2 regions of the Desulforamulus hydrothermalis Lam5 genome follow, and region 2 is predicted to be linked to the other one. Evidence: a T-box and tRNA genes for the amino acid it is inferred to sense, from the RefSeq annotation. Region 2 holds a T-box; the other holds one or more tRNA genes.
The links. The T-box of region 2 lies ahead of pheS (phenylalanine--tRNA ligase subunit alpha). A T-box ahead of a tRNA ligase gene usually reads a tRNA of that ligase, here a tRNA-Phe.

Region 1: it encodes a tRNA-Phe, which carries the amino acid that the T-box ahead of pheS (phenylalanine--tRNA ligase subunit alpha) is inferred to sense. The anticodon was not compared.

The regions. Positions count from the first base shown of each region.
Region 1 covers NZ_CAOS01000009.1:83,902-98,686, forward strand. Annotated here, with positions in the region: gene typA (translational GTPase TypA) at 1-394, shown strand, start outside; gene fni (type 2 isopentenyl-diphosphate Delta-isomerase) at 408-1,463, shown strand; gene DESHY_RS06955 (hypothetical protein) at 1,556-2,503, shown strand; gene DESHY_RS06960 (hypothetical protein) at 2,613-2,897, shown strand; gene DESHY_RS14120 (hypothetical protein) at 2,986-3,237, shown strand; gene DESHY_RS06965 (hypothetical protein) at 3,232-3,525, opposite strand; gene DESHY_RS06970 (coiled-coil domain-containing protein) at 3,780-4,874, shown strand; gene DESHY_RS06975 (hypothetical protein) at 4,967-5,209, opposite strand; gene DESHY_RS14125 (hypothetical protein) at 5,399-5,641, shown strand; gene DESHY_RS13595 (hypothetical protein) at 5,665-6,144, opposite strand; gene DESHY_RS06985 (ABC transporter substrate-binding protein) at 6,220-7,794, opposite strand; gene DESHY_RS06990 (TIM barrel protein) at 7,890-8,753, shown strand; gene DESHY_RS06995 (pyruvoyl-dependent arginine decarboxylase) at 8,928-9,389, shown strand; gene speE (polyamine aminopropyltransferase) at 9,422-10,255, shown strand; gene speB (agmatinase) at 10,278-11,153, shown strand; tRNA gene DESHY_RS07010 (tRNA-Asp) at 11,255-11,331, shown strand; tRNA gene DESHY_RS07015 (tRNA-Phe) at 11,339-11,414, shown strand; tRNA gene DESHY_RS07020 (tRNA-Gly) at 11,431-11,505, shown strand; tRNA gene DESHY_RS07025 (tRNA-Cys) at 11,514-11,588, shown strand; gene DESHY_RS07030 (4Fe-4S binding protein) at 11,736-12,413, opposite strand; gene dut (dUTP diphosphatase) at 12,615-13,184, shown strand; tRNA gene DESHY_RS07040 (tRNA-Phe) at 13,257-13,332, shown strand; tRNA gene DESHY_RS07045 (tRNA-Gly) at 13,349-13,423, shown strand; tRNA gene DESHY_RS07050 (tRNA-Cys) at 13,432-13,506, shown strand; gene DESHY_RS07055 (hypothetical protein) at 13,749-14,366, opposite strand; gene DESHY_RS14715 (hypothetical protein) at 14,529-14,651, shown strand; tRNA gene DESHY_RS07060 (tRNA-Gly) at 14,723-14,785, shown strand, end outside.
Region 2 covers NZ_CAOS01000003.1:203,939-218,723, forward strand. Annotated here, with positions in the region: gene DESHY_RS02080 (U32 family peptidase) at 1-989, opposite strand, end outside; gene DESHY_RS02085 (Nif3-like dinuclear metal center hexameric protein) at 1,011-1,961, opposite strand; gene DESHY_RS02090 (DNA-3-methyladenine glycosylase) at 2,118-2,693, opposite strand; gene polX (DNA polymerase/3'-5' exonuclease PolX) at 2,693-4,402, opposite strand; gene zapA (cell division protein ZapA) at 4,496-4,768, opposite strand; gene pheT (phenylalanine--tRNA ligase subunit beta) at 4,933-7,353, opposite strand; gene pheS (phenylalanine--tRNA ligase subunit alpha) at 7,379-8,401, opposite strand; T-box leader at 8,448-8,710, opposite strand; gene DESHY_RS02115 (TrmH family RNA methyltransferase) at 8,900-9,694, opposite strand; gene DESHY_RS02120 (potassium channel family protein) at 9,694-10,347, opposite strand; gene DESHY_RS02125 (TrkH family potassium uptake protein) at 10,360-11,694, opposite strand; gene rplT (50S ribosomal protein L20) at 11,853-12,209, opposite strand; gene rpmI (50S ribosomal protein L35) at 12,249-12,443, opposite strand; gene infC (translation initiation factor IF-3) at 12,459-12,980, opposite strand; ribosomal protein L20 leader region at 13,009-13,138, opposite strand; gene thrS (threonine--tRNA ligase) at 13,218-14,785, opposite strand, start outside.

The DNA of each region.
Region 1 (14,785 bases), on a different contig from region 2:
GGAGATTAAACGGCGCTATCAGGGGGTACTAATTGCCTTTGAAGCAGGCGAAGCCACCTTTTATGGGCTGTATTCGGCACAGGATCGGGGGACATTGTTTGTTACCCCGGGCACCAAGGTTTATGAGGGCATGGTGGTGGGCGAGCATGTGCGGGAACAAGATATTGAAGTAAACGTTTGTAAGAAGAAACAGTTAACCAACTTCCGTTCCAGTACCGCTGAGGCCACTGTAAAACTGGAAGAACCACGCCTTATGAGTTTGGAAGAGGCTCTGGAATATTTAAGTGATGATGAATTGCTGGAAGTGACTCCTAAAAGTTTGAGAATACGAAAGAAAATACTGGACAAGAATGAACGAGCCCGGGCCAAAAAACTGGCATCCGTAGAAAAATAAGGGGGGCTGCTATTTGCGGCTGAACCGAAAATTAGAGCATATTGAGTTTTCCTTAAGACAAAAGAATAATGAAGGGGCCACCGGGTTCAGTGATATAACCCTGCTGCATAACCCGTTGCCGCAGTTGAATTGGGATGAGGTGGATACTTCCTGTGCTTTTTTGGGTCAAAGGCTTAAAGCACCTCTTTTAATTAACGCTATGACCGGCGGCCATCCACAGTTAGAAAGCATTAACCGCAGCTTGGCTGCGGCAGCTGCCGCAGCGGGGGTAGCACTGGCGGTGGGGTCCCAGCGGGCGGCCCTGGAGGATTGCTCCACCAGGTCCAGCTTTACCGTGGTACGGGAAGTTAACCCGCATGGGGTTATTCTGGCCAATTTGGGTGCCGGTTGCACTTTAGCTGAGGCCAAAGAAGCAGTAGACATGATTAAGGCTGATGCCATCCAGCTGCACCTGAATGCTCCTCAGGAACTGGCCATGGAAGAGGGAGATAGAAAATTCAGGGGCGTATTAGAAAATATCCGGCTCTTGGCACAGAACTTGGAAGTTCCTGTAATAGTTAAGGAAGTGGGCTTTGGTATGCCCAAAGAAACCATCCGGCGGCTTGTTCAAGCGGGGGTTCGCCATATTGATATCGGGGGGGCCGGGGGAACCGATTTTATTGCCATCGAACAGGCCCGAGCCGGTAAAGAAGCGGTTTACAGTTGGGGGATTCCGACGGCGGTCAGTCTGCTGGAAGGACTGGCAGAGGGGAATCATGATATTCAGCTAATAGCTTCCGGTGGTATCCGGAACGCTATTGATTCCGTCAAGGCGCTGGTTTTGGGTTGTTTTTTAGTGGGGATGGCGCGTCCGCTGCTTGAAATAGTAATTCAGGAATCTGAACGGAGCCTGATCCAATACCTGAAAAAATACATTGAAGAAATCCGTCGTTTAATGCTGATGCTGGGAGCCAGGACAGTTCAGGACCTGAAAAAAGTTCCTGTTGTCATTAACGGTCCCACCTATCACTGGATGTGCCGTCGCGGTATTCCGGTTGATCACTATGCCAGGCGTCAGGGCTTACTGTAAGGAATAAGCAGCCCGGTTAAAGACAATAAAATATCTGCATAATCTCACTGACCTGCCATATTATGTGTTAGATAGTTTTGGGGGGCGGGTCGGTGAAAAGTTCTGTGTTTGTCATCATCAAACCGCGTCAGTTAGTCAGACTGCTGGTGGTGCTGGCGTGTTTCATTGCCATTGTTAACGTGATATGGGAAAATATCAAACAACCCGGCATTAATTTACAGCCCCACAACGAACCGCCGGAGATTGAACGGGGAGAGTATTTGAGCTGGGATGAGGTAGATCAGATTTTCCGCCGGTACACCAATGCCACAGTGGTAGATGTGGATACCGGCTTGAGTTTTCGCGTACAACGTCGTGGCGGCACTTACCATGCGGATGTGCAGCCGCTTACCGCCAAGGATACGGCGGTTATGAAGGTAATTTACGATGGCAAGTGGAGCTGGAAACGCAAAGCGGTAGTGGTAGAAGTCGGCGGCCGGCGTATTGCTGCTTCGATGAATGGTATGCCCCATGGCTCAGGCGCCATCAGGGGCAATAATTTTAACGGCCATTTTTGCATACACTTTCGGGACAGCAAGGTACATCAGTCCGGTCAGGAAAACCTGGCCCATCAAATGATGGTGTGGAAGGCCGCCGGCAGGTTTAAACAAATTATTAGCGCTATGGGACCCCAGGAAGTAATTGAGGTATTCATTACTGCTTTGGATCAGGAGGATGTTGCACTGGCACTCAAAACACTGCATCATCCCACCGAACAACAGCGTGCCTGCTTAACGGAAATTGTTTCTCAAGTTGCCGGACTCAAGGTGCAGCGAATCCGTTCTGAAGGCGGCAGCCCGGAAATCTTCCGGGTGTACCTGGTGATTCGTTACCTGGAAAGTCCCCGTGATGTTGAAAAGAAGATTGAACTGCAGGTGGTCGATGAGGGGGAACGGGGTTATCGAATTATAGCTGACGGGATGGGAGAAATATTAAACCGCAAGGCTACGGTTGAGCTGCCGGATACAAAGTTATGGGAAGAAGCGGATCATTGTGAGTAAAGACGGTTCCTGGTTAATGACATTCTTACCACCATTTGCATGAAGGTCAAAACAACTCTTTGTTGAATAAACATAGGGTAAGCATGTTAAGAAAGGAGTTCTGACAAAAGTGCGATCTTATCTGTATCCGGCCTTCACTATGGAACCCGATGAATTTGAACGGGCGCTGCCTGCAGCGGTTAAGTTTTCGCAAACATATCATATTCCCTGCCGGGTCTTGAAGCAAGGAGATCTTTATACCCTTTGCTTTGAAGATAAAGCAGTTGCCAAAGGTATTGTTTACGGTCACCGATACGAGGTGGAAATGGACCGTACCTTTCGCAAATACGCCATAGAGGATGTTGTTTACCTGAAAAAAGAGGAATTTGAAAAGGGCTGCCTGTGTAATCAATAAATGAGTGCCTGCTTGCTGTAAAAAAGCAGTAATTAACCCGTATCAAAGTGATACGGGTCAGAGTGTCGCCAAACATTATCGGTGGTTTATGATCCCCTTTGGCTCCGGTCTACGCACCGACAGCACTATGATTCGCTCCGGTGGCCCTTGGGGTGGCGCCCACGTCCTGTGGGCGCCACCCCAAGGGCTCCTTTCGCTCATCAAGTGCTGTTACCGGTGCTTCGACAAGTCGCCGACAGGGGATCATAAAAGCACCTCACTTTGTTTCACAACCTTTGTCTACAGTTTAACCCGTATCAAAGTGATACGGGTTTTGTATTGTGTTGGAGAGTTATTATAGTTGAATATATATGCTTTTTTCGGACTCGGCAAAAGTAGCCGGAAATTTCCCTCTGCTTTCAATAGCAAAATACTGTAGGAAACCTTTGGCACCAATGCGGGTTTTATTTAATACCAGGCCGCTGTCTTGTGCTGCTGCCGTAATGCGAATAATTTTCTTTTCTCTGTCATATGCAAGCTCAACATGATCGGCATTAAGCTTTGATGCAAGGTTTCTGTTTAAGGTAATGTGATTTTTCGATACGGAAACAAAATTTTCTGAACGAGGATAATATACTTCAAAGGGCATTTAGCATACCTCCTGTTTTTTGATGATTATACTTCTATTAACAGAAAATGTCAATTATATTATTGTGTTTTTGATTGAGATTTAATAACTTAATATTTAACTTAAAGTTGCAAAGCCTTGGTTTGAATTATACATCTAGATAAAGAATTGAGTAACATAACGGTTGGTAAATTTAATTTTAAAGAAACTTGGGTGAAACTGCATTGTCAATGGTCGGCTTGTGATTTAGAATGAGAGTGAAAGGAGAGGGGTGTATGAAAGTTGGCAGGTATTTTATTTTTCTTTTAATACCCCTTTTGTTTTGGCAATCTTTTTTTTCTGCTGCTGCTTCGGCAAGCACGGCAGAGGTATTAAAGCAGCATCAGATGTTAAAACATAGAGAACAACAGATAATAGCTGAACTGGTTAAGACAGAGTTGGCTCTGGACAGGTTGAATACGGCATACAGCCGACTGCAAGCCGAGTTGTTGCAGGTAAGATCAACTATACCGGCGGCCAGGCGGCAGCTTGACGGGGCTCAAGAGCGGTTGCGGCAGTGCCGTAAAAAATTAGGCCTGTGGCTGAGGTATTTTTATATAGAAGGGCGTACCAACTTTATTTTTATGCTTTTGGGTGCTGTCAATACAGGAGATTTTTTTAACAGGTTAGCCCTGGTAGGGGTATTGGTATCACGGGGCATGGCGGATTTTCAGCAAACCCTGGCGGCGGTGGAAGAAGTAAAACAGCGGACGGCGGCCCTGGATCAACTGGAGAAAAAGCTGGCAGACAGGCAAAGGGAACTGGCCGGGATGCTGGAACAAGCCAAATTGCTGCAGTTAACCAGGCAGCATTTGCTGTCGGATACCAGGCAGGAGCTGGGGAAGCACCAAGAAAAAGTGCTGGCAGTGGTGGATGGTTTGCATACAACCCTGAAGCCTCTGGAAACTATACTGGACAGGTTTAAAAATGCTCCCTGGCATAAATACCGCCCTGACCGCATGCAGTGGCTGGGTGCCGGAGTCAAAGCCGAATACAGTGAACAAACCTTGTCAAAATTGTTGTTTGCCGGGACAGGTTTAAACCAACCGGCAGAAATTTGTTTATCTGATCAGTTGTTTATTATAAAAGGAACTAACCAAGATCAAACCCCTTTTACGATTGCCGGTGAGCTTAAAGTTATTGATAATGATAAAGTATGTTATAAAATCAAGTCCATCCGGGTGGGGGAAGTGGTCTTTGATAAGGAACTGGTAGAATTGATTTCAGGTAAAGAAGGATTAACTTACCCTGTAGGACTGTTAATGGGCTGGCGGCTGCGTGATATACAAATTGAGGACGGCAAAGCCTTTTTTGCCCTGGAGCCGGCATAAAAAAAACCAAGGCAGCCGGTTCCCGGGCAGCTTGAGAGGAAAAGCCCGGCCCAGGAAAGAGCTCCTTGAGTTTAATACCCGAGAATAATTTTTTAAGAAATTTTTTGAATGGGGTCTACCACCGCTTTGCGGCGGGACGATTGATCGTCGGCATAATCGCTGGAGATCAAGTAAAGGCTTACCCAGAGGTCATGTTCATTGGGTTTGCCTTCCAGTTCTTTAGCAACTTCTTTAAATTTTTTTTCTACCCTGTCTTTAAAGGCTGAAAACTCCACCAGCATATCGATAACGTCCCTCTGATTGTAGGCAGCTCCTTCTTTAAGCACTTTTGCCAAAATTTACACCCCCTGTAAATAATTACCGTAATATGTATGATAATTATAAAACTGCTGCAATGCTTCTGTTAAGGGGGAAATATTGTCTAATCTTTTGTGGTTTTGTAAAAGTATTCTAATTTGATACAGCCCAAAATAATAAGGCCTAAAACAGGCCTTCAGAGTGTCGACAAACATTAGCGGTGGTTTATGATCCCCTTTGGCTCCGGTCTACGCACCGACAGCACTATGATTCGCTCCGGTCGCCCTTGGGGTCGCCTCAACCGGGCCATCCTGGCCCGGTTCGGCTGGCGCCCACATCCTGTGGGCGCCCCCCAATGGCTCCTTTCGCTCATCAAGTGCTGTGACCGGTGCTTCGACAAGTCGCCGACAGGGGATCATAAAACAACCTCACTTTGTTTTGCAGCCTTTGTCTACAGTCTGACGGCCTAAAACAGGCCTTATGCTTAAAAAATTTACTGAGATTGCTGATACTGCTGATACTGCTGTTGATATGGGAAGGGTTGAGCAGTTTGTGCCATTAATCCCGGCTGGCCGCTGAGGTAAGCTGCCTGGGCCGAGCTCAGGCCATAGGTGCTTAGGTGTTGGCCGGTTTGCTGCTGGGCCAAGAGCTGACTTGGGTTGCCGTAGCCGCCCGTTTGCTGACCCTGGCTGAACTGCCCGGGGGCAGTAAACTGGGCTGTGTATGGGACATATTGAGGAGTCTGATAACTCTGGGTGGTTATTTGGCTGACTTCCTGTCCCATATGGTGTGCTGTTTGAGCCACTTGCTGCAGCTGCTGGACAGCATTGGCTTCCCGCTGGGCTATTTGCTGCAATTGCTGACTGTTTTGCTGTTCCTGCTGCTGCAGTTGCTTGCAGATTTGTTCAATTTGGTTAATATCATTGCGCAGGTGAGCAATTTTTTGTTGGAGCTGCATGATACTCTGGTTCAAATGGCATGACCTCCTGTAGATATTGCAGTTTCCAATGCACAATTATATTCTTTGCCAAAAATTTAAACATATACATCAGTGTTTAATAAAAGCATGAAAAAATAAAGGTATGCCGTAAGGGTTTACTTCTACACCCTGCAGGTTTTTGGTGACGCCCAGACAACTTTGGCCATAATTAAGAAAAACCAGCGGGGTTTCCTGTAAAATAATTTGCTGAGCATGGTAATATAATCTTTGTCTGGTTTTCTCGTCGTATTCCTGCTGGGCAGCAGCGATTAATCGATCAACTTCGCTGTTTTTGTAAAAAGAAAGATTGGTTTGCGGCACAGCATCCGATGACAACAGGGTAAATAAAAAGTTATCCGGGTCCAGGTTGTCACCTACCCAGCCAAACAAATAGGCATCTCCTTCCTGCCTTTTGAGGGCCGATTTAAATTCATGCCAGGGATAGGCTTTTACGGTCACCCTGATGTTGGCCGGTGCCAACTGTTTTTTTATCAGGTTGGCCAAAGCCTCACCTCCCAACGGATTGTAAGGTCTTTCCGATTGATAGGTGATGAGAGTAACGGATATGCCGTCCGGATAGCCGCAGGTTTTAAGCAAACTTTTGGCCCTGGCAGCTCCGCCTGAGTAGGGCGTTAAATCTTTATAATGGCCGGGCAGGGCCGGCGGCAAAATGCTGTTGGCAGCCAGCGAAGAATCGGCAAACATGGCTGAGGCAACGGCTTCCCGATCAACGGCCATACAAACTGCCCGACGTACAAGATGATTATTAAAGGGCGGCCGGTTGTTAAACATGCCCAGATAGCCCAGGGATGCCGTAGGGCTGCAAATCAAAGATATGTGGTCTTGCTTTAGATGTTCTTTCTGGCTGGGCAACAGATCAGCAACGCCGCAATGGCTGCTGTTTAAATCAATTAAACGCTGCTCATGGTCGGCAGGACGAAAAGCCAGATAGGAAATGCGGGGGCGGTTTCCCCAGTAACGTTCGTTTGCCTTTAAAACCGGAGTTCCGTTACGCCACTCAGACAAGCGGTAAGGGCCGGTGCCCACCGGATTTTTGGCAAAATCATGACCAAACTTTTTGACAGCTGACGGGCTTACCACCGGTGCTGCCCAGGGCATGGCCAGATTACGCAGTAAAGGGGCGTAGGGAGCACGCAGGTTAAAAGCAACGGTGTAATCATCAACGATCTCAACCGATTCCACCATGCCGAAAGCAAAGCTGCCGTAGGTCATGTAATCTTTTTTATTAGGCGGCAACTGTCTTTCAACAGAAAATTTTACAGCCTCGGCATTTAAAGGGGTGGTGTCGTGGAAATACACGCCTTGTCTTAAATAAAAGATCCAGCGGCGCCCGTCCGGCGAAATCTGCCAGTGGGTAGCCAAGCAGGGTTCGATCCGGGCGGAATTTCCTTGAAAACGAACTAACCCTTCAAAAATATGGCTGAGCACCTTTGCTTCGGATAGATTGTTGGCAGCTGCCGGATCAAGGCTTTTAATCGGCTCGGCCACCTCATAAGTGAGGCTGTTATCGGGTAAGGCAGTTACTTGTGGGGGAGCCGAAACCGGGATTTCCTTGTTAACCAGCAGTGCAAGCAAACTTAAAAATAACAATAAAAAGGCTGTTCGATAAAGCCTGCTGCGCATAACCAATACCTCCGCATGTAAATAGTATTAAATAATCATTCTTCCAAAAAATGTAAATACCTCCAAGGTTATTTAAAATATGAAAGGGGAATTTTATGTCTGTTAAATTTGGCAGTGCCGGAGCACCTGATGCATTTTATGCCCAAGGTTATAAAAGTTCCCTGGACATGCCCGGGTGGTTAGCGGCCATGGGTTTAACCGCTTATGAATATCAATGCAGTCGTGGGGTAAAAATCAAAGAAGAACGTGCCAGGGAACTGGGGGAAAGGGCCCGGCGGCATGGGGTAGCGCTGTCTATCCATGCGCCGTATTACATTAATTTGAGTACCCAGGAACCTGAAAAAAAGTTAAAAACTAAGGGCTATATACTGGACTCGCTGCGGGCAGCCCGCTGGATGGGAGCCACTACCGTGGTGTTTCATCCCGGGGGCGGACCCGGCGCAGACAGGCGGCAAACCTTTGGGCGAGCCAAAGCATTGTTTGAGGAAATTTTAGAGGAAGCAGCTCGGTTAGGGTTGGATGATATACTGCTGGCTCCGGAAACCATGGGGAAAATTAATCAAATTGGTTCCCTGGAGGAAATACTGGAACTATGCAAAATGGGCCGCCAGGTGGTGCCCTGTGTTGATTTTGGACATTTAAACGCAGTAACCCAGGGAGGGCTGAAAAATAAGGAGGACTACGCCCGGGTTTTGGATGAAATTGCCCGGGTGCTGGGCGAAGAAACGGTTAAAGGTTTGCATATTCATTTTAGCCCGGTGGAATACACCAAGGCAGGTGAAAAAAAGCACTGGACGTTGCAGGAAAGTCATCTGTACGGGCCGGATTTTGCGCCGTTGGCCGAGTTAATTTGGGAGCGGCAAATGCAGCCGGTAATCATCTGTGAGTCTGCCGGCACCCAGGCAGCAGATGCCCTGGTGTATAAACAAATTTATGAGGGCCTAAAACCGCAGAGTTAAGGTGCCGGCAGCTTTCGGTTGCTATTTTGGTAAATTTGGCAGGTTGTAACGAACATTGTAATAAAATTTTTAATCTGGCAAAAAACAGTTTATTTTTCCATGGAGTTTTCGTATAATATGTTTTGTGTTTAGAGAAAATGATTTAAAACAACAAAAATGGAAGGAGAACTGTGAATGCTACCGACCCCTAAGAAATATTTCGTTACAGCTGCGTCTTCTGAGGGCAGAAGCAAGTTAACGGCATTTGACAATGCTTTATTAAAAGCTCGTATAGGCAACGTCAACCTGTTAAGGGTGTCCAGCATTCTGCCTCCGGGCTGCCAACACGACCCCGGTCTGATACTGCCTCCCGGTTCCCTGGTTCCCACAGCCTATGGTTATATTGTCAGCGATGTACCCGGAGAAGTCATTTCTGCCTGTGTAGGTGTAGGCATTAACTCAAGCGATACCTTTGGTGTTATTATGGAGTTTTCCGGAAAATGCAGTAAGCAAGAAGCAGAGCAAGCCATTACCAACATGGTTAAGGAAGCTTTTGAAACACGCGGCATGGAACTGAAAGAAATTAAGCTTGCTTCCACGGAACACAAGGTTGAAAAGATTGGTTGCGCACTGGCGGCAGTTCCCCTCTGGTATTAAAAGGTACTTAAAATTAAGGAGGCTTGGCATTCATGGAATTATGGTATACAGAAAGAGGGATTGTTCCCGGCCTTGCTTTAAGTGTAGAGGTAAGCAAGGTACTGCATGAAGAACAAACAGAATTTCAGCATCTGGCCATAGTGGATACCCCCCTGTATGGCCGCATGCTGTGGCTGGACAACATTATCATGACCAATATTAAGGATGAGTTTGTTTACCATGAAATGATCAGTCATGTGGCATTAAATACCCATCCCAACCCGAAAAAGGTACTGGTTATCGGTGGTGGTGACGGCGGTGCCATCCGGGAAATTATTAAGCACCCCAGCGTAGAAAAGGCTGTACTGGTTGAGATTGATCGCCGGGTGGTGGAAACCAGCAAAGAGTACCTGCCGGAAATAGCCGGTGCTTTGGACGATCCCAAGGTAGAAGTGCATTATGAAGACGGCATAAAATATGTGAAAGAGCACCAGAATGAATTTGACATTATTATCGTTGACTCCACTGACCCCATTGGCCCGGCTGTCGGGTTGTTTGAGGGTGATTTTTACAAAAGTTGTTACCAGGCCCTTAAAGAGGACGGTATTTTTGTAGCACAGACTGAGTCGCCTTATTATAATGAAGAACTGATACCCAAGGTGCAAAAGGATATTCGGTCACTTTATCCCATTACCAAGCTCTATTTAGCTTTTATTCCTACCTATCCGGGCGGTTGCTGGAGTTTTACCATGGGATCCAAAAAATATGATCCGGAAACAGCGGATTTAAACAGTCGGCCTGTTTATCCCACCCGTTACTATAACCACGGCATTCACAAAGCAGCCTTTATATTGCCTAATTTTGTGCAAGAATTAATTAATAAATAATAAATAATTAGGAGATTAAACCATGTTTAACCTTCTGGATGCCGGCAGCGGTTTTCTGGGGGCTTCCCGTGATTACCGGAATGCCGGGGTTGTTTTGGTAGGAGCACCAATGGATTTTACTGTCAGTTTTCGGCCGGGGACCCGCCAAGGTCCCCAGGCCATTCGCCAGGTGTCAGTAGGTCTGGAAGAATACAGCGTTATGCTGGACAGGGATCTGGCAGATTATAATTATTATGATGCCGGCGATGTTTCTCTTCCTTTCGGACATGTCACAGAAAGCTTGCGTCGTATTGGACAGGTGGTAAACGGTATTCTGAAGGATGACAAATTCCCTTTGGTATTGGGCGGGGAACACTTAATCAGCTTACCGGTAATAGAGCAGGTAGCAGCCAAATATCCCGGACTTAAAATCCTGCATTTCGACGCTCATGCCGACTTGCGTGAGGATTACATGGGTCAAGCCCTTTCTCATGCGTCAGTAATACGGCGGGCTGCAGATTTGGTAGGAGGAAAAAATATTTATCAATTTGGCATTCGCTCAGGCACCAGGGATGAGTTTGTATATGCCAAACAAAATACCCATATGTTTGTGGGGAAGGTATTGGAACCATTAAAGCAGGTGCTGCCTGAGCTGGCAGGACATCCGGTGCATATTACCCTGGATATCGACGTGGTAGATCCGGCCTTTGCCCCGGGTACCGGAACGCCTGAGCCGGGGGGATGTTCGGCTGCGGAAATACTGGAAGCCCTTTACGCTTTACGGGATCTCCGGGTGGTAGGATTTGATCTGGTTGAAATCAGTCCGGCCTACGACCATTCGGAGCGGACTGCCATACTGGGTGCCAAACTGGTAAGAGAAGCAATCTTAGCCTTTGGCAAACCGGAGAAGCAAAGTTAAGTAAAGCGGCGGTTAAAATTTCCTAAAGAAACGCAAAAAATATATTTGACTTCCGTAGTCAGTTTTTGTATACTTATCATTGTCAGTGGCGAAACTGACATGGAGCTGTGGTGTAGAGGCCTAACATGCCTGCCTGTCACGCAGGAGATCGCGGGTTCGACTCCCGTCAGCTCCGCCAGTTATTTGCCTCGATAGCTCAGTTGGTAGAGCAGCGGACTGAAAATCCGCGTGTCGCTGGTTCGATTCCGGCTCGAGGCACCATATTTCAGTAGTTAGTGCGGAAGTGGCTCAGTGGTAGAGCATCGCCTTGCCAAGGCGAGGGTCGCGGGTTCGAATCCCGTCTTCCGCTCCATTTTATATGGCGGCATAGCCAAGTGGTAAGGCAGAGGACTGCAAATCCTCCATTCCCCAGTTCAAATCTGGGTGCCGCCTCCAGTAAGAAAACCCCATGCTGGTTTGCATGGGGTTTTTTGATGCAGGACAATCAAGGGATAAACATAAACCCGTACCACTTTAATAGTGATACGGGTTTATTTTTGCAAACTTTGTTAGCGTTTCAGGTGGGGATCAAAGGTCGGCTTATTAGGCTGCTTTGTGTGACACTGCTGTTTCGTTGAAACTTAAGGCATTACGCGGGCAAACGGCGGTGCAGCTGCCGCATTTGATGCAATCAGCATCAAGGAAAAGGCCGGTTTGTTTGTCCAGGTGAGGGGTTAGACCCATGGGACAGGCTTTGGCACAAAGACCGCAGCCGGTGCACTTTTCGCCAATAAACAGAGGGCGCTTGCCTTGGCCAAACCAGCCGGCCATGGTACCCATCGGGCAAATATGACACCACCCTCTGGGGTGAACTTTTACCGCCAGAACAATACCTGCCAGGGTGGTTAAGGTGAGCAGGCGTACAAAGGCTAAGCCCATACCATATAAATCACCCCAGGACAAATACAGCTGGCTTCCCAGGACTACAATAATCAAACCCAGCATAAACACCTTCAGCTTCTTGGAGCGCAGCCAGGCAGGAACGGGTTTGGTTTGCTGCGGGTTTTGAAACAACAAGTCAAAAAAGGCACCGCGCGGACACATCCAGTCGCACCAGGAACGGCCGCTGAAGAATGATAAGCCTACCGCCCCAAACATACATAACAGCAGCAGAAAACCGGCCGGTGGGTAAAGCCAGCCGGCAACAATTACTGCGGGCAAAATAAACCACGTTAAGGCTTGTTTTCGGTAACGACTAAACAACAGTAAGTTTTTTTTCATAAATATATTACCTCCTTCTGAATGATCATGTTGACTTATTCTAATATAATTAATAATAATTACGCTGTCAATATATTTTTAATAAAATTAAATGCTTGTCAAAAAAATGACAAAAAAAATAAAGCAGTAGCAGGGAAAGCGGATATGGTGTGTCGAAGTGATAATAATCACAAATTATATACTTTTAGGGGTGTTAGCAGCATGCTGGAAACCTGTAACCGTTGTCGGTACGGTGTTGAAATTATTCGCGGGGATTATAAATGTGAAAAACAAGAAATAAAGATTCCCAGGGATGAAGCACTGTACCCCTTTAGGCGTTGTAACTGGTTTGTGTTTAAAAACAGTTTAATTAAAGTTAAGAGAGTTCACGAAAATGCGGAACTTCCTAAGCGGGCCACCCCTGAAAGTGCCGGCTTTGATTTGCATACTGTTGAAGATTTTTCACTTGAGCCGGGGGAACATAAGGCGGTGCGGACAGGGTTGGCTTTTGAAATTCCGGCGGGATACGCCATGTTTATATTCCCGCGTAGCGGCTTGGCAAAAAATCACGGGCTTACCTTGAGTAATGCTGTTGGTGTGGTGGACTCAGATTACCGGGGCGAAGTTATGGTGCTGCTGCATAATGCAGGAGAATATAAAGTATCCTTCCGTTCTGGTGAGCGAATTGCCCAGGCGGTTATTCAAACCCTGCCGGATATTGAACTGGTTGAGTGCGAGGAATTAAGTGAAACGGCCAGGGGTAAAAGTGGCTTTGGCAGCACCGGTTTATAAATTCATATAAAAATTGCAATTACCTCTTGCCAGAGGGTAAAACTTATGCTAAAATTCATAATTGCCAACAGTGCCTCGATAGCTCAGTTGGTAGAGCAGCGGACTGAAAATCCGCGTGTCGCTGGTTCGATTCCGGCTCGAGGCACCATATTTCAGCATTTAGTGCGGAAGTGGCTCAGTGGTAGAGCATCGCCTTGCCAAGGCGAGGGTCGCGGGTTCGAATCCCGTCTTCCGCTCCATTTTATCTGGCGGCATAGCCAAGTGGTAAGGCAGAGGACTGCAAATCCTCCATTCCCCAGTTCAAATCTGGGTGCCGCCTCCATAGGGAAAGATAAGTCACCTGCCGGTAAACAGGTGACTTATTTTGTTTATTATTGCTTTTAACAGTATTGCCGACCTGGTTGTCAAATCTTGACGGCGGTTCATATGCGTTCAACCGGGGGCCGTACCCCTTCCTGATTCTACGTTATTTGTATGGACGCTGCCACGATTGCTTTTTGCTTACTAAGAAGCGATGCTGCAGGTATTTTGCCAGATACCTGCCGGATTAATCTTTAAAATATTTTATCGTTTTTTCTTTTTAGCCGGTCGATTTTTTTGACTGGTAATGCGGGGTTGGTTAAACACTTCCGGTAAATAGGCGGGGGCAGCGGCTACCACAGATTCGCTGATTTCTGCTAAAACTTTATTAATAACTTGTTCCGGCTCAGAATCATCCATATCAATAGCAGAAACTACCATAGGCAGAGAAGATTTTATCTGTTCTTTATTATTGACAGGGTGTGGCTGCTCGGCTGCAAAATTAGAGTTAGCCGGCGGGTTGTCTGCTTTTATTTGATTGCCGGGGGAATAATCAGCCAGGGTTAATGCTGCAATCTGGGCGTTAAGTGAACCGGCCTGGGCAAGGGTTTCTTCCAGTGCCAGCACTTCTTCGGGTGTTCCTTCAATCCCCAGAGCTTTAATGGCTTCTTCTTGCATTAAACGCACCCATTCAGCCACCAGGTCGAGACCTTCTTGCAGCTCTTTGAAACTTTGACGAACTGCGTCGCCGATCTGTTTTTCCAGCTCTTCCTGGCGAATAGTAAGGTTTAACAGTTCGTTTCTTTGCGATCTGGTCAGTGACGCCAGTGGTTTATCCAGGCCATTTATTTTATTTACAATTTGCCGGTATTCACTAAACACAGTTATACCTCCCAGGTTGTTTTTTAATAATATTTCTAGGCCATAAAGGAAAATCCTTCCAAATATTAAAAATTAAGTTAATTTTTTGATGCAATAATCTGCTGTTATGCTGTTTTTAGCAATTATTGGTTATGGTATACTGGATATCAGGAGAGTGATAAAGTGGAAGCATTATTGTCATTTTACAGCAGTTTGCCACGAACCCAACTTTTTATTATGTTTATTGCTGTTACAGCGGCACTGGTTGCCATAATAATCGGCTTTAACCGTAAATATGGCGATTAAGTACGCTACAATTTAGATATTGACTTATCTTCCTTATCTGTGGTATATTATTAACCGTCGGTTGACGTTTTGCGGAAGTGGCTCAGTGGTAGAGCATCGCCTTGCCAAGGCGAGGGTCGCGGGTTCGAATCCCG
Region 2 (14,785 bases):
TCCTGGTTAAAGCCTTTTACCCTGCCCAACCTTATGCCACGGTTGTTGGGTCGTTTGAAACTCATTAAATCGCTGCCCGGGTTGCCAAGCAAATAGCCGGGGGTAAAATCACGATTAAAAATTTGTGCCAATTCCCTGGCTTCATCAGCCGTTACCCGGAAGTCAGCCGGGTTTTTTAAAGCCCGGTCAATTATTTTACGGTATACACGAACTACCGTAGCCACATACTCCGGACGTTTCATACGTCCTTCAATCTTAAAGGAGTTAACCCCGGCCTCGATTAACTGCGGGATAAGATGGCTGGTATTAATATCCCGGGGGCTTAGCAGGTACTCTCCCACCCGGCCCGGATCCGCCAGCCGCCTGCCTTTTTCGTCCACTAATTGGTACTGCAGCCGGCAGGGCTGGGCGCACTTGCCGCGATTGCCGCTGCGGCCGCCAATCAGGCTGGACATCAGGCACTGGCCGGAATAACAGATACACAGGGCACCATGAATAAAAACTTCCAGATCTGCCCCGGTGGCCTGTTTAATATCAGTAATTTCTGCCAGGCTTAGTTCTCTGGCTAACACTATGCGTTCAAAACCCGCCTGCTGCAGCAAACGTACGCCGGGTATGTTATGTACAGTCATCTGGGTACTGGCATGCAGGGACAGTTCAGGTATCACTTCTCGGGCCAGACTGGCCAGTCCCAAATCTTGTAAAATAACGGCATCCACGCCTGCGTTATGCAGGAAGCGGAGGAAGCCCAGGGCTTCCTCCAGCTCTTCATCCGCCAGTAATATATTTACCGTAACATAAATCTTAACCCCACGAATATGAGCGTACTCTACCGCCCGGGTCAGTTCATGGTTGTCAAAGTTTTGGGCTGATTGCCTGGCATTAAATAGTTTGCCGCCCAGGTAAACGGCATCCGCCCCGTTTTGCACAGCCGCCACCAACGCTTCCCAGCTACCCGCCGGGGCCAGCAGCTCGGGTCTATGGTTCATGGGGTAGCCTCCTATCCGGAATTATCTTTGCACCCTGATTAAACCTGAACAAGTCAGGATTTCCACACCCTGTTTGGCAATTTCATCAAGAATCAGATTCATGCCCAGGGAATCACTGGCCATGTGGCCGGCAATGATTACATTGACGTGATTTTTCTCTGCCTCTTTCCGGTGTTTTTCACTGATATGCATTACCACGACGGTACCCACCCCGGCGGCAGCCAGTTTGGCATAGGCATCCTCGGAACCGCTGGTACCGCCTGTCATATCAACAAACACCTTGCCGGCCCGACGTTCTTTGGAACCCACTACAACAGTAGGACCGGCCCCGGTTTTCACAGCCTCTGCATACTCGGGAATTTCCTTTAATACTTTGATAATATCGCCCAGTGTTTCGCAGTTGCTTTGATCAATTTTCTTTTGTACGTATTCGGTTACCATATTATCCGCAGGGGTATGGCAGCACATCAGGGGGATATCCAGCAATTTGGCTGCATCCACCGCCCGGTTGTGGTTTAACGGCATCAGACCCCGGCGCACTTCACCAATCCGCCCGGCCATAATTCCCTCGGCTACATTAATGGGAACACCCAGCTGGGCCAGCAAATCCTCCTGCAGGTGCATAACATCATACAAGCCGGCAGTTGCCTTGCCTTCCGGGTGATGGGCCATGATTAAATCAACCGGGCGGCCCTTCTCAGCCAGCCGGTCGGCCAGCAGCACCTCGCCCACCTCCATGTCAATGCCTGCCAAAATGCGTTTTATTGGCCGTTCCGGGTCACCATAAAGCACCCGGGTGTCGGTATACGGGTTAAATAAACGATCCGGGTCGACCTCTTTTCTTTCTTCTTCCTTTAGGTCTTCGATTTTCTTTTTCTCTTTGGCCAACTGCTTTTGTACCGTCTCGCTGCCCCGGGGATCGTATTCAATACCCATTTTAATAATTAAGTCGTAGATTTCTTTTAATTTCATCCGATAATTTCCCCTCTCTAAAAATTATTTACTCAGAGTGTCGACAAACATTATCGGTGGTTTATGATCCCCTTTGGCTCCGGTCTACCACCGACAGGGGATCATAAAACCGCCTCACTTGTTTCAACCTTTGTCTAAAGTCTGATTTACTGTCTTTTACTTCTTGGAAATAAATTTATTTCCTTTAATATAAAAACGTAATGGTAAATCTGCCCCTTCTTTTATGCCGATACGGGTGGTAACGTGAATCTGCGGGGGTGGTGCCGCCGCAGCGGCAATAAATAACGGGCCGTTGGTAAGATCTGTATTATTATGTTGTTTGGTGATGCCAAAGGCCTGTACCAGCCGGGCGGGACCGGCACACAGTTCAGTCAACCGTTCCCTGCCCCGTCGTTTTTTCATCAAGTGTATACCTGCCAGGGGCTCTACTGCCCGGATCAGCACCGCTTCACCTATCCCTGCGGCAGCAGTTACCACATTAAAGCAATAATGCAGGCCATAGGTAAAATAAACATAAGCACGGCCCGGCGGGCCAAACATAACACTGTTACGGGGCGTCATACCCCTGGCAGCATGGCAGGCCGGATCGCCCTGCAAATAAGCCTCGGTCTCCACTATTTTGCCAACCGTAATTCCTTCATCATTAATATGCACCAGTAAAGCGCCCAGTAATTCTCTGGCCACCAAAACAGTATCCCGGGCATAAAACGCTTCGGGCAGCGGTTGATACATTACCGCAGCACCTCCCGCAGGGAAGGAAGATCCAGTGTATTGATAACGTCGCCCGGTTCCAGCCAGGCCCGGCGAGCCACCGCCACCCCGTAGGGCATTTCATCCAGCCTTTTGGCATCATGGGCATCTGTGTTGATGCAGATTTTTACACCGGCATCCCTGGCTTTGCGGGCATATATTTCATTAATATCCAGCCGGTCGGGAGAAGCATTAATCTCCAGGGCGGTTTTTGTCTTTGCTGCTGTTTCAATAAGAGCTTCCATATCCACCTCATAGGGTTCCCTGCGGCCTAAAATGCGGCCGGTCATGTGGGCAATAATATCCACATGTTCATTTTCCATGGCCCGCATAATCCGGCGGGTGATCTCTTGCTTGCTCTGCTTAAAACCGGTGTGTACCGAAGCAATTACCACATCCATAGTTTCTAATATTTCATCCGGGTAATCTAACTCACCGTTGGGCAGGATGTCTGCCTCCACCCCTGTGAGCAGGGTAAAATCTTCCATTTGTTCATTCATTTCCCGGATAAGCCGGTGCTGTTCCTGCAGCCGTTCTATTTCCAAGCCCCTGGCAATCTTGAGGGAACGGGAATGGTCGGTAATGGCCGCATAGGCATAGCCCTTTCGGCGGCAAAGCTGTACCACATCCGCCAGTTGCAAAGCCGAGTCACTCCAGGTGGTGTGAATATGCAAATCCCCTTTAATATCACCCAGTTCAATAACAGCGGGCAGCCGGCCGGCCCGGGCCGCCTCTACTTCACCCCTGTCCTCCCGCAGTTCCGGCGGTATATATGTCATTTGCAGGGTTTCATAAATGTCTTGTTCATGTTGTATGGGCAGGTGTTGCCCGGCCTGGTTAAACAAACCCCGGTGGTTCAGGTGCAAGCCTTGTTGTTGGGCAATTTCCTGCAATTTGGCATAATGGGCTTTACAACCCGTATTACGGTGCAAAGTGGTTATGTAGGCCGCCGGGTCTGCCACCTGCAGGTCCACTGCCAGCCCCCACCAGGTATTAACAACCATGCGCTGACTCTCTTGCCGCACCACTTCTTTCACCCTGGGATAGGCGGCCATGGCATGCAGCACTGTTGCCGGATCGTCGGCCGCAACCACCAGATCCAGATCACCTACTGTATCTCGCCAGCGGCGGGTACTGCCGGCCTCAGACACCGCCTTAACGCCCGGTAACAGTTTAATGAATTCCTTTAATTCAGCCGCCAATTCCCGGGCTACCGACAGCCGGATACTGTTCTGGCGGTTACGCATCATTTCAATGCCATGCAGAATATCTGATTCCAGCTTGGCGCTAAATCCTTTTAAGGAACGCACCTTGCGTTCCTTGGCGGCTTGTTCCAGCTCAGTCAAGTCGGTAATTGCCAATTCTTTAAACAAGGCCCTGGCCCGCCCGGCCCCGATCCCGGGCAGCTGCCTAACAGCCAACACACCGGCCGGAATCTCCTTTAGAAGTTCCTGGTGTTTGGCCAGTTTTCCTGTTTCAATAATTTCTTTTATTTTAGCTGCTATGGCCTTGCCGATGCCCGGCACCTGGGAAAGCTTGCCGCTCCGGTATAATTCCTGCACCGGCTGCTCCAGACGAGCCAGTGCCTTGGCCGCCCGCCGGTAAGCCCGCACTTTAAAAAAATCCTCGCCTTTGATTTCCAGCAAATCAGCCAGCTCGCTGAAAATCCAGGCAATCTCAAAATTTTGCATGGACACCGCTCCGTTTTTGTAATAATTATATATTTTACAAATTAACGTTATCTTATAAAAAGACTGTTCATGAAAAATAAAACTCATGATTGCTCATGAGTTGCCGGAGTTATCATTGGCAGGATCCATCATTTGCAGCAGGTTATTGTACTGCTCCTGCAATTTAAGCAGTTCATCCACCAGGTTAACAGCGGTTAATACAGCCAGTTTATTAGCAGACAGCCTGGTATTGCGCTGGCTTATTTCATACATTTTTTTATCAACAATTTGTGCCACTTTAATCATGTATTCCGGGGATTCATTGCCCTTTAAGGTGTAGTACTCACCAAAGATCTCGACCTCCACCCTGTTAGTAACATCGGACATGAAACGTACCTCCCCCAACCTTTGCTGTTTGTTAATTCGCTGTCAACCTGCAAAATCCTGCATTTATTACAATTATCCAGGCAAATTAGTAAAATCCGGACAGGCGCCGGCCCAAGCGGACCGGCAAACCTGTTGAAACCGACAACGGAGTGAAGGCCTGTGTTTTACTGTCTTAACACCGCCCCTGTTTGGGCCGTCAGGGAATTGGTAATGCGCTGCATCTTGTCATTGATTTCTTCGTCGGTGAGGGTTCGGTCGGGGGCCTGGAATACCATGCTGATGGCTACACTTTTGTAACCCTCCGGTACCTGGGAGCCCTGGTAAACGTCAAAAATATCCGCATGTTTGAGCAGGTTGCCCCCGGCTTTTTTAATGACAGACAACAACTCGGCAGCCAACACTTCCTGTTTTACCAAAACCGCTAAATCCCGTTCCACCAAGGGAAATTTAGGTAAACCCCGGTACTGCTTAATTGGACGCTTAACCAGAATCAGCTGCCGCAAATCCAGCTTCAGTGCCACAGCCCGCTGGGACAGCTCGTAATTTTCAATAACGTCCGGGTGAAGCTCACCCACAACACCCAGCAGTTGACCGTTTATTTCAATACGGGCACACCTGCCGGGGTGGAAGCTGGGGTCCTGGTGACGGGCAAATACTGTTTCGGTAAAGCCCAGAGAAGCCAATAATTGTTCCGCCACTCCCTTCATAAAGAAGAAATCCATGGGCAAAGCCGGCTGGTTCCAGGTTCGAGGCCGCTGGCCAACGGCCACCGCAGCTAACACCGGTACTTCCTCCGGCAACGCCTGACCCTCTACCGGATAAAAGACCCGCGCAATTTCAAACAAAGCACCGTACTGCACCTGGCGGTGCAAATTGCGTTGCAACACTTCCAACAAACTGGGCACCAGCACGGTACGCATCACCGACTGTTCTTCGCTGAGAGGGTTCTGCAGCCTGACAGCGTTGCGGAAAGGGCTGTCCGCCGGTAAATTCATTAAATCAAAAATGCGGGGGTGAACAAAACTATAGGTAACGGTTTCATAAAAACCGCAGGCGGTCATGACATCCCTGATCTCCCACAGCAACTGCTGTTCCGGTGTCCGCCTGCCCTGGGTAGAAGCTCCGAAGGGCAGGGTTTCAGGAATCCGGTCAAAGCCGTAGATACGGGCCACTTCCTCTACCAGATCCCATTCACCGGTAATATCCGGCCGGCAGGTGGGAACGGTAACCAGTAAGTCATCGCCCTGCTCCTGCACCCTGAATTGCAAACGCTGCATAATATCTACGATATCTTGCCTGGGAATATCTACTCCCAGCACCCGGTTAACCCGCCAAGGACGCAAAGAGACGGTTTTCTCAGTGACAGGCCGGGGAAAATTATCTACCACACCCGCCACCACAGTACCGCCGGCCAATTGCCGGATTAATTCCACGGCGCGCTCCGCCGCCTTCAGGCAGCCGTTAATATCAACACCTTTTTCAAATCGCAAAGAAGATTCCGAGCGCAATCCCAGGCCCTTTGAGGTGCGACGCACGCAGGTGGGATGGAAGTAAGCCGATTCAATTAAGACATTTACCGTAGCTTCGGTTACCTCGCTGTCTTGGCCCCCCATGACACCTGCCACCGCCACCGGCCCCGCGGCATCCGCAATAACCAACATATCAGCACTCAGAGTGCGTTCTACGCCGTCCAGGGAAACTGTTTTTTCCCCTTCCGCTGCCCGGCGAACAATTATGTGACCGTTATTAATCTTATCATAATCAAAAGCATGCAACGGTTGCCCCAATTCCAGCATAACATAGTTGGTCACATCCACCACATTATTAATGGGGCGGACACCCGCTGCCCGCAGCCGGTTTTGCAGCCACATGGGGGAAGGACCGATCTTAATTCCTTTAATTAACCTGGCCACATAACGGCGACATAAATCGGGCGCCTGAATATCCACTCTAACCTGGCGATCTATTTTTTCTTCGCTCTCAGCCGGTTGAGGATTTGGCATTTTTAATTCTTTATTGAGCAAGGCTGCCACTTCCCGGGCTACCCCCACCATGCTCAGTGCATCACCCCGGTTGGGGGTAAGATCCAGTTCCAGTACAGCATCGTTAAGACCCAGCACTTCTCTGGCGTCAACCCCGACAGCCACATTTTCAGGTAAAATAAGTACTCCGTGGGCCATTTCCGGCGTCAGCAGCTTAGTTTCCATGCCCAACTCCTGACCGGAACACAACATCCCCCTGGACTCAACGCCTCTTAATTTAGACCGCTTAATCTGCAGGCCGCCGGCCAGTTTGGCCCCTTCCAGCGCCACCGGCACCACGTGCCCCGCACGGACGTTGGTGGCCCCGGTGACAATTTGCAGGGGTTCCCCCTGGCCCACATCAACGGTACACACCACCAGCTTATCGGCGTTGGGGTGCTTTTCAATTTTTAAAATACGGCCGGTGACTACTTTTTCGATGCCTGCCCCCGGTTCATCCACGGCATCCACTGCCAGCCCGGCCAGCGTCAGCCGCTCGGCCAGTTCCCGGGGACTTATATCAACATCTACATATTCTCGCAACCATTGGTAGGAAACTCGCATCTTCTATGACCTCCCGACAGCTAACTTAAAATTGTTCCAGAAAACGAATGTCATTATCAAACAGCAAACGGAGATCGTCAATACCGTATTTTAGCATGGCAATCCGTTCAACCCCCATACCAAAGGCAAAGCCGGTAACTTCCTCCGGATTGTAACCGGACATTTCCAGCACCCTGGGATGCACCATGCCGGAGCCCAAAATCTCCAGCCAGCCGCTGCCTTTGCAAACCCGGCAGCCGCTGCCTTGGCAGTTAAAGCAGGAAATATCCACCTCGGCGCTTGGTTCGGTAAAGGGAAAATAGCTGGGGCGCAATCGGGTACGGGTAGCCGGCCCGAACATCTGCCGGGCAAAGGTAGCCAGTACACCCTTCAAATCTGCAAAGGTAATCTGCTTATCAACCACCAAGCCCTCCACCTGGTGAAACATGGGTGAATGGGTAGCGTCATCATCCCGCCGGTAAACCCGACCCGGGCAAATAACTTTCACCGGTACATGCGGTACGGTTTTTTCCATGGTTCTCACCTGCACCGGGGAGGTGTGGGTACGCAATAATACCTCGGGATTAATGAAAAAGGTGTCCTGCATATCTCTGGCAGGATGGTCTTTAGGCAAATTAAGAGCCTCAAAATTATAGTAATCCAGTTCAATTTCCGGGCCTTCTGCAATTTGAAAACCCAACCCCAGGAAAATTGTTTCAATTTCCCTTAGCACCTGGGTCAGCGGGTGCAATTTGCCCAGGTCAAACCGGACGCCCGGCAGGGAAACATCCAGGGTTTCGGCTGCCAACCGGAGAGACCTTTGGGCTTCTTTCACATGTTGATTCCTGGCTGCCAGGGCTGTTTCAATCTGTTCCCTTACTTCATTGGCAACCTGACCGATGCGGGGGCGCTCCTCGGCAGGCAAAGCACCCATGCCTCTCAAAACTTGTGTAACTTCACCTTTTTTACCCAGGTAGTGCACCCGGATATGATTAAGTTCTTCCGGCGTATTAGCCCCTTCGAGAGCCCGTAAAGCCTCTTGAGCCAATTCTCTTAGCCTCTGTTCCATAACAACCTCCTGTATAATCTATCATAAAATAAAAACCGCCCCTGAAAGCAGGGACGGAATATCTCCGTGGTACCACCCAAAATTGTTCCTACAAAACCGTAAAGAACCACTCAGAGGATAAACTAATAAGTTATCCACTTCTGATAACGGTAGAAGAAACCGGCACACCCTACTGGCATAAAAATCACGCGTTCAGATGGCAGCTCAGGGGCGAACTTTCCGAAGAGTTTCTTTAAGAGGGCTTTCAGTCACGACCCTCTCTCCCTGCAAAGAAAAAATCCACGTACTTCTCCCCGTCATAACCCTTAGACCATATTTAATGTAAAAGCAATCTTCTGTAAATCATATAGGCATTTACAGAACCGGTTGCTTCGAACAGCCTCCAAAAAAATTCGGCGGTTAGCAGCATGTAACCACAACCTTTCATGCTTTTTTGGGGACCTTTCGACATTGATTATATCATAAGGGTTTTTGCAAAACAAGGAAGTTTACTGAATTTTATGTCCTCTGTCTGACAACTTCGTACAGCATGATGGCAGTGGCAATGGCCACATTGAGAGATTCCGCCTGCCCGGGCATCGGAATGGTTACTTTCCGATGCCGGTATTCATAAACGGCCGGCTGTGGTCCGGAACCTTCGTTACCCACTACCAGAGCCAGCGGCCCGGTGAGGTCAGCCTGAAAAATCGGTTGCCCGCCCGCCGGATCTCCCACCACTAAAGTAATGCCGGCGGCTGCCAGGCAGTCCAGAGTAACCTTAACATCTGCTGCGGTTACCACCGGCAGGTGGAACAAAGACCCCATGGTGGCCCGCAGGGTTTTCGGATTATAAAGATCTACCGTTCCTTTCAGTAAAACCACCCCATCGGCACCGGCCGCATCCGCGGAACGGATGATGGTACCCAGATTGCCCGGATCCTGCACCCCGTCCACCGTTACCACCAGTGACGGCCGGGCTGCTGCCAGTAAATCCGGCAGCCGGTAATCAGGCTGCCAGAGCACCGCCAGTACCCCTTGAGGGGTTTCGGTGGCCGCCAGATCAGCCATTATACTTTCTGTCACCTCAAACAGCTGGGCTCCCCTTTGTGACGCTTTAGCCAGCAAATGAGCCCCCCGTGGTGACTGAACAGCCTGGGCAGTATATACAAAACACTCGGTGCGCCAGTCACTGTGCAGCGCTTCCTCCACCAAACGGATACCCTCAACCACAAATTTTTTCTCTTTTTGCCGGAAGGCCCGTTGGGATAATTTGCGTATGTACTTGATTTTCGGATTTTGGGCTGAAGTAAGCATCATATCTCTACCGTTTCAAAAAGTTGTAGTTTTTCTGTTTTGCCAATTACAACCAGTACATCCCCGCTTTGAATCACCTGGTTAGCACCGGGGGAAATAATCATTTGGTCACCGCGCCGGATAGCCAGTATACTTACCCCGTATCTGTTTCTGGCTTCAGACTGGGCCAGGGTTTTATTCACAAACTGTGCAGGCGCCAGCATCTCCACCAGGCTGTAATCGGCCGACAAGGAAATCTGTTCCATCACATTTTTGGAAACCAAGGCATGGGCCAGCTTAACACCCATATCCCGTTCCGGAAAAACCACCTTGTCTGCCCCTATGCGTTGCAATACCTTGCCATGCAGTTTGTTTTGTGCCTTAGCCACCACATATTTTACACCCATTTCTTTCAATATTACAGTGGCCAGTATGCTGGCCTGTACATCCTGACCAATAGCCACCACCACCACATCAAAATTGCGGATACCAACCGCCTTCAGGGCATGTTCGTCCAGAGCATCTATCTGTATTCCATGGGTTACATCTTCAATAATGTCATTAACACGTTCTTCGCTGTTATCCAAGGCCAAAACCTCATAACCCATTTTGGCCAGAGTCCGGGCGACACTGCTGCCAAAACGCCCCAGCCCGATCACTGCAAATTGTTTCATAAGAACAGCCTCCTAACCAATAATAACCCGTTCCTCCGGATAGCGATACTTCTGTTTTCGCTTTTGCCGGACAGCCAGGGCAAAAGCAATGGTTAAGGGTCCCAGGCGCCCTAAAAACATTGTAATTATTATAATGATTTTGCCTGCTGCCGAAAGACCGGCGGTTAATCCTGCCGAAAGCCCCACCGTAGCTATGGCTGACACCACTTCAAACATTATTTTAAGAAAATCTGCCTTTTCCGTAACGTCAAGCAATAAAGTTGCAAAAACCACCCAGCACAAGGCCAAAAAGACAACGCCCATCCCTTTATAAATTTGTTCTTTAGGAATACGGCGGTTAAAGATCTCCGCATCCTCTTTGCCCCTGGCCAGGGAAATCACCGCTAAGCAAAGGATGCCAAAGGTGGTGGTTTTAATGCCGCCGCCCGTAGAGCCCGGGGAAGCGCCGATAAACATCAGTATCATGATAAAAAATAAAGTAGCCGGTCGCATGGCCGCCACATCAACGGTATTAAAGCCGGCCGTACGGGGCGTTACCGCTTGAAACCAACTGGCCCAAAACTTGCCGCCGGCACTCAGGCCGGCCAACGTGTTATTATATTCCAGCATCAAAAAAACCGACATACCCAGCAGCAGTAAAATAACAGTAACCAAAAGCACTAGCTTGGTATGCAAACTTAACTTTTTTCTTTCCCGGTAACGCAGCAGGTCAGCCATTACCGTAAAACCAAGACTACCCAATATAACAGTGCCGGTAACGGTAATATTCACCAGGGGGGCATCCACATACCCGGTCAGGCTGCGAAAATTGCCAAACAAATCAAAACCGGCGTTATTGAAGGCTGAAATAGCATGAAACAGGCTGTAACCAATACCCCGGGCCAGCCCTAATTCCGGTACAAAACGCAGGGCCAGCAGCAGCGCTGCTGTCAGTTCTATAATAAGTGTCAGGGCAATTACCTGTTTAGCCAACCTGATAAGCCCGCTTAATTCAATTACATTAAGAGATTCCTGGATTAACATGCGTTCTTGAAAGGTGACGCGATGCCCCAGCAGCAGCCAGAACATGACCGCCATGGTCATAAACCCCAACCCGCCCACTTGAATCAGGCTGATGATCACCAGTTGACCGAAGGTACTCCAGTAGGTGCCGGTGTCCACCACCACCAAACCGGTCACACAAACGGCCGATGTGGCGGTAAAAAGTGCCGTTAAGAAATCAGTGGCGTGTCCGGCAGCGGATGACACAGGTAAAGTTAGCAGTACGGTACCAATTAAAATAACCACCAGAAAGCCACCAACCAGCACCCTGGGCGGATGGCTGAGAAGACCTTTCTTGGTTTGCAAATGATTCCCTTCTTTCGGGTAAAAGAATTAACGTTTAAATTATATCAAATCTCACAGCAGTGGGTACCAATATCTGCAATAAATCAAAAAAGACAAAAGCATGGCGTTATGACCATGCTTTATTATTTATTGGTATACATGTTTTATATTCAGTGCTCTTAAGCTTGGTTGGCTTTTGCCACTTCCACCAATTGGCTGAAGGCCTTGGCATCGTTAACAGCCAGATCGGCCAGCATCTTGCGGTTAACTTCAACGCCGGCTTTTTTCAGACCGTTGATAAAACGGCTGTAGGTCAGGCCGTTCATACGGGTAGCGGCGTTAATACGAGCAATCCACAGTTTGCGGAAATCACGCTTTTTCTGACGGCGGTCTCTGTAAGCGTAAAACAGGGCTTTCATAACGGCCTGATTGGCCACCCTGAATAATTTGCTGCGGGAACCTCTGTAACCCTTAGCCAGTTTGAGAATTTTTTTATGTCTACGACGGGAAACCACACTGCTTTTAGCCCGTGGCATGATAATAACCTCCTTTTACTTGAACAATATTAGCAGCGATTAATAGGGCAGCAGTCTGCTCAGACGTCCGGCATCCGCCTCGCTGATGATTAAAGACTTGCGCAGGTTGCGCTTACGCTTGGCAGTCTTTTTACCAAGAATGTGGCTGTGAAAAGCGTGCCAGCCACGAATTTTGCCGGTGGCAGTTTTCTTAAATCTTTTAGCAGCACCGCGGTGGGTTTTAATTTTAGGCATCAAGGCAACTCCTTTCTAGTCCTGCTTATCATTTTTTGGTGCCAAAATCATAATCATATTCTTACCTTCCAGCTTAGCTTGCCTTTCCACAAGGCAGAGTTCTTTTAAATCTTCAGCCAGGCGGTCCAGTAATTTCTTGCCCAGTTCTGTATGAACAATTTCTCTGCCGCGGAACATAATGGTAACCTTTACTTTGTCACCGTCTTTCAAAAAACGCTCGGCATTTTTGGCCTTGACTATATAGTCATGTTCCTCAATACGGGGGCGCAGCTTTACCTCTTTTACTTGGATAATACGCTGCTTTTTCTTGGCCTCTTTTTCCCGTTTGCTTTGCTCGTATTTGAATTTGCCATAGTCCATAATACGGCAAACGGGGGGTTTGGCCTGGGGTGCCACTTCCACCAGATCCAGCTGACGTTCTTCGGCCAGCCGCAATGCTTCCTTTACAGACATGATACCCAGCTGGTTGTTGTCGGCATCTACCACCCGTACCTCGCGAGCTCGAATCTCCTCATTGATGCGCTGCTCTTTCGAAATACATAATCACCTCCATAGTATTAAGTGGAACCAAATATAAAAGCGGGTGCAATACACCCGCTTACAGACGCAATACAACAAGCAACACTTATTGTATAACACCGTAACCTTACGAACCATGGTTGTAAGGTGAGAAGCGGCTGCTTCTTCTTCATCAAAAGCTGTTAACTTGTAACGCCTAAAGTAATATACCATATCCTGCCCAATGAGTCAAGGATTTCGCATAAATTGAAGCGGTTACTGGAATATGGCCTTTTGTTTAATCTCGTCCTGAACCCTGGCGATAAACTCATCTACCGCCATGGCCCCGATATCTCCTTGGCCCCGCCGGCGAACCGCCACAGCGTTTTGTTCCATTTCACGGTCACCGATAACCAGCATATAGGGGATTTTTTGCGTCTGGGCTTCCCTGATTTTATAGTTAATTTTTTCGTTTCTGGCATCTAATTCCACCCTGATGTCCAGGTCCTCCATCTTCTTAACCAACTCTCCGGCATAGGCATGATGCCGGTCGGTAATGGGCATGACCCGTACTTGCACAGGCGCCAGCCAAACCGGAAAAGCGCCGGCAAAATGCTCGGTCAGGATCCCGATAAAACGTTCGATACTGCCAAACACCACGCGGTGAATCATTACCGGGCGGTGCTTCTGACCATCTTCCCCCACATAAGTCAAATCAAATTTTTCAGGCATCTGAAAATCCAGCTGAATGGTGCCGCACTGCCAGGTACGGCCCAGACTGTCCTGCAGGTGGAAATCAATTTTCGGCCCGTAGAAGGCCCCGTCACCTTCGTTTACTTTATAAGACATGTTCTTGGCTGCCAGGGCATCCCGCAGAGAATTGGTGGCCACTTCCCACATTTCATCTGATCCCATGGATTTTTCCGGGCGGGTGGATAATTCAACATGATAGTTCAGACCAAAGGTGTTATAGAAGTAATCAAACAGGTCGATGACTCCGATAATCTCATCCTTAATTTGACCGGGCAGCATGAAGATATGGGCGTCATCCTGGGTAAAGCAGCGTACCCGCATCAAGCCATGCAGTACGCCGGATAATTCATGGCGGTGCACCAGGCCCAGTTCAGCCAGCCGCAGCGGTAAATCACGGTAGCTGTGCAAGCTGGTTTTATACACCAGAATACTGCCGGGGCAGTTCATAGGTTTTACCGCATAATCGGCCTCATCAATTTTGGTGAAATACATGTTTTCTTTATAATGGGCCCAGTGGCCGGACTGTTCCCACAGACCGCGGTTTAATATAACAGGCGTGCGGATCTCCTGGTAGCCCCGTTTCTTGTGTTCCTGGCGCCAAAAGTTTTCCAGTTCATTGCGGATAATCATGCCTTTGGGATGGAAGAAAGGAAAGCCGGGACCTTCCTCCTGAATGCTGAACAAATCTAATTCCTGTCCCAGCTTGCGATGATCCCGCCGCTTGGCCTCCTCAATACGGAACAGGTACTCGTCCAGCATGGCTTTTTTGGGAAAACAAGTGCCATATATACGCTGCAACATTTTGTTTTTTTCATTGCCTCGCCAGTAGGCACCGGCAATGCTCATCAGCTTAACACTTTTAATGCGGCCGGTGGAAGGCACATGGGGGCCTGCACACAAATCTTCAAATTCTCCCTGCCGGTAACAAGAGATTACGGCATCCTCCGGCAGGTCATTAATAAGCTCAACTTTGTAAGGCTCACCGCTTGTTTGGAAATGCGCCAGCGCCTCTTGCCGGGACAGTTCTACCCGCTCAAAAGGCAAATCCTCTTTAATGATTTTGTTCATTTCCGCTTCAATTTGTTCTAATT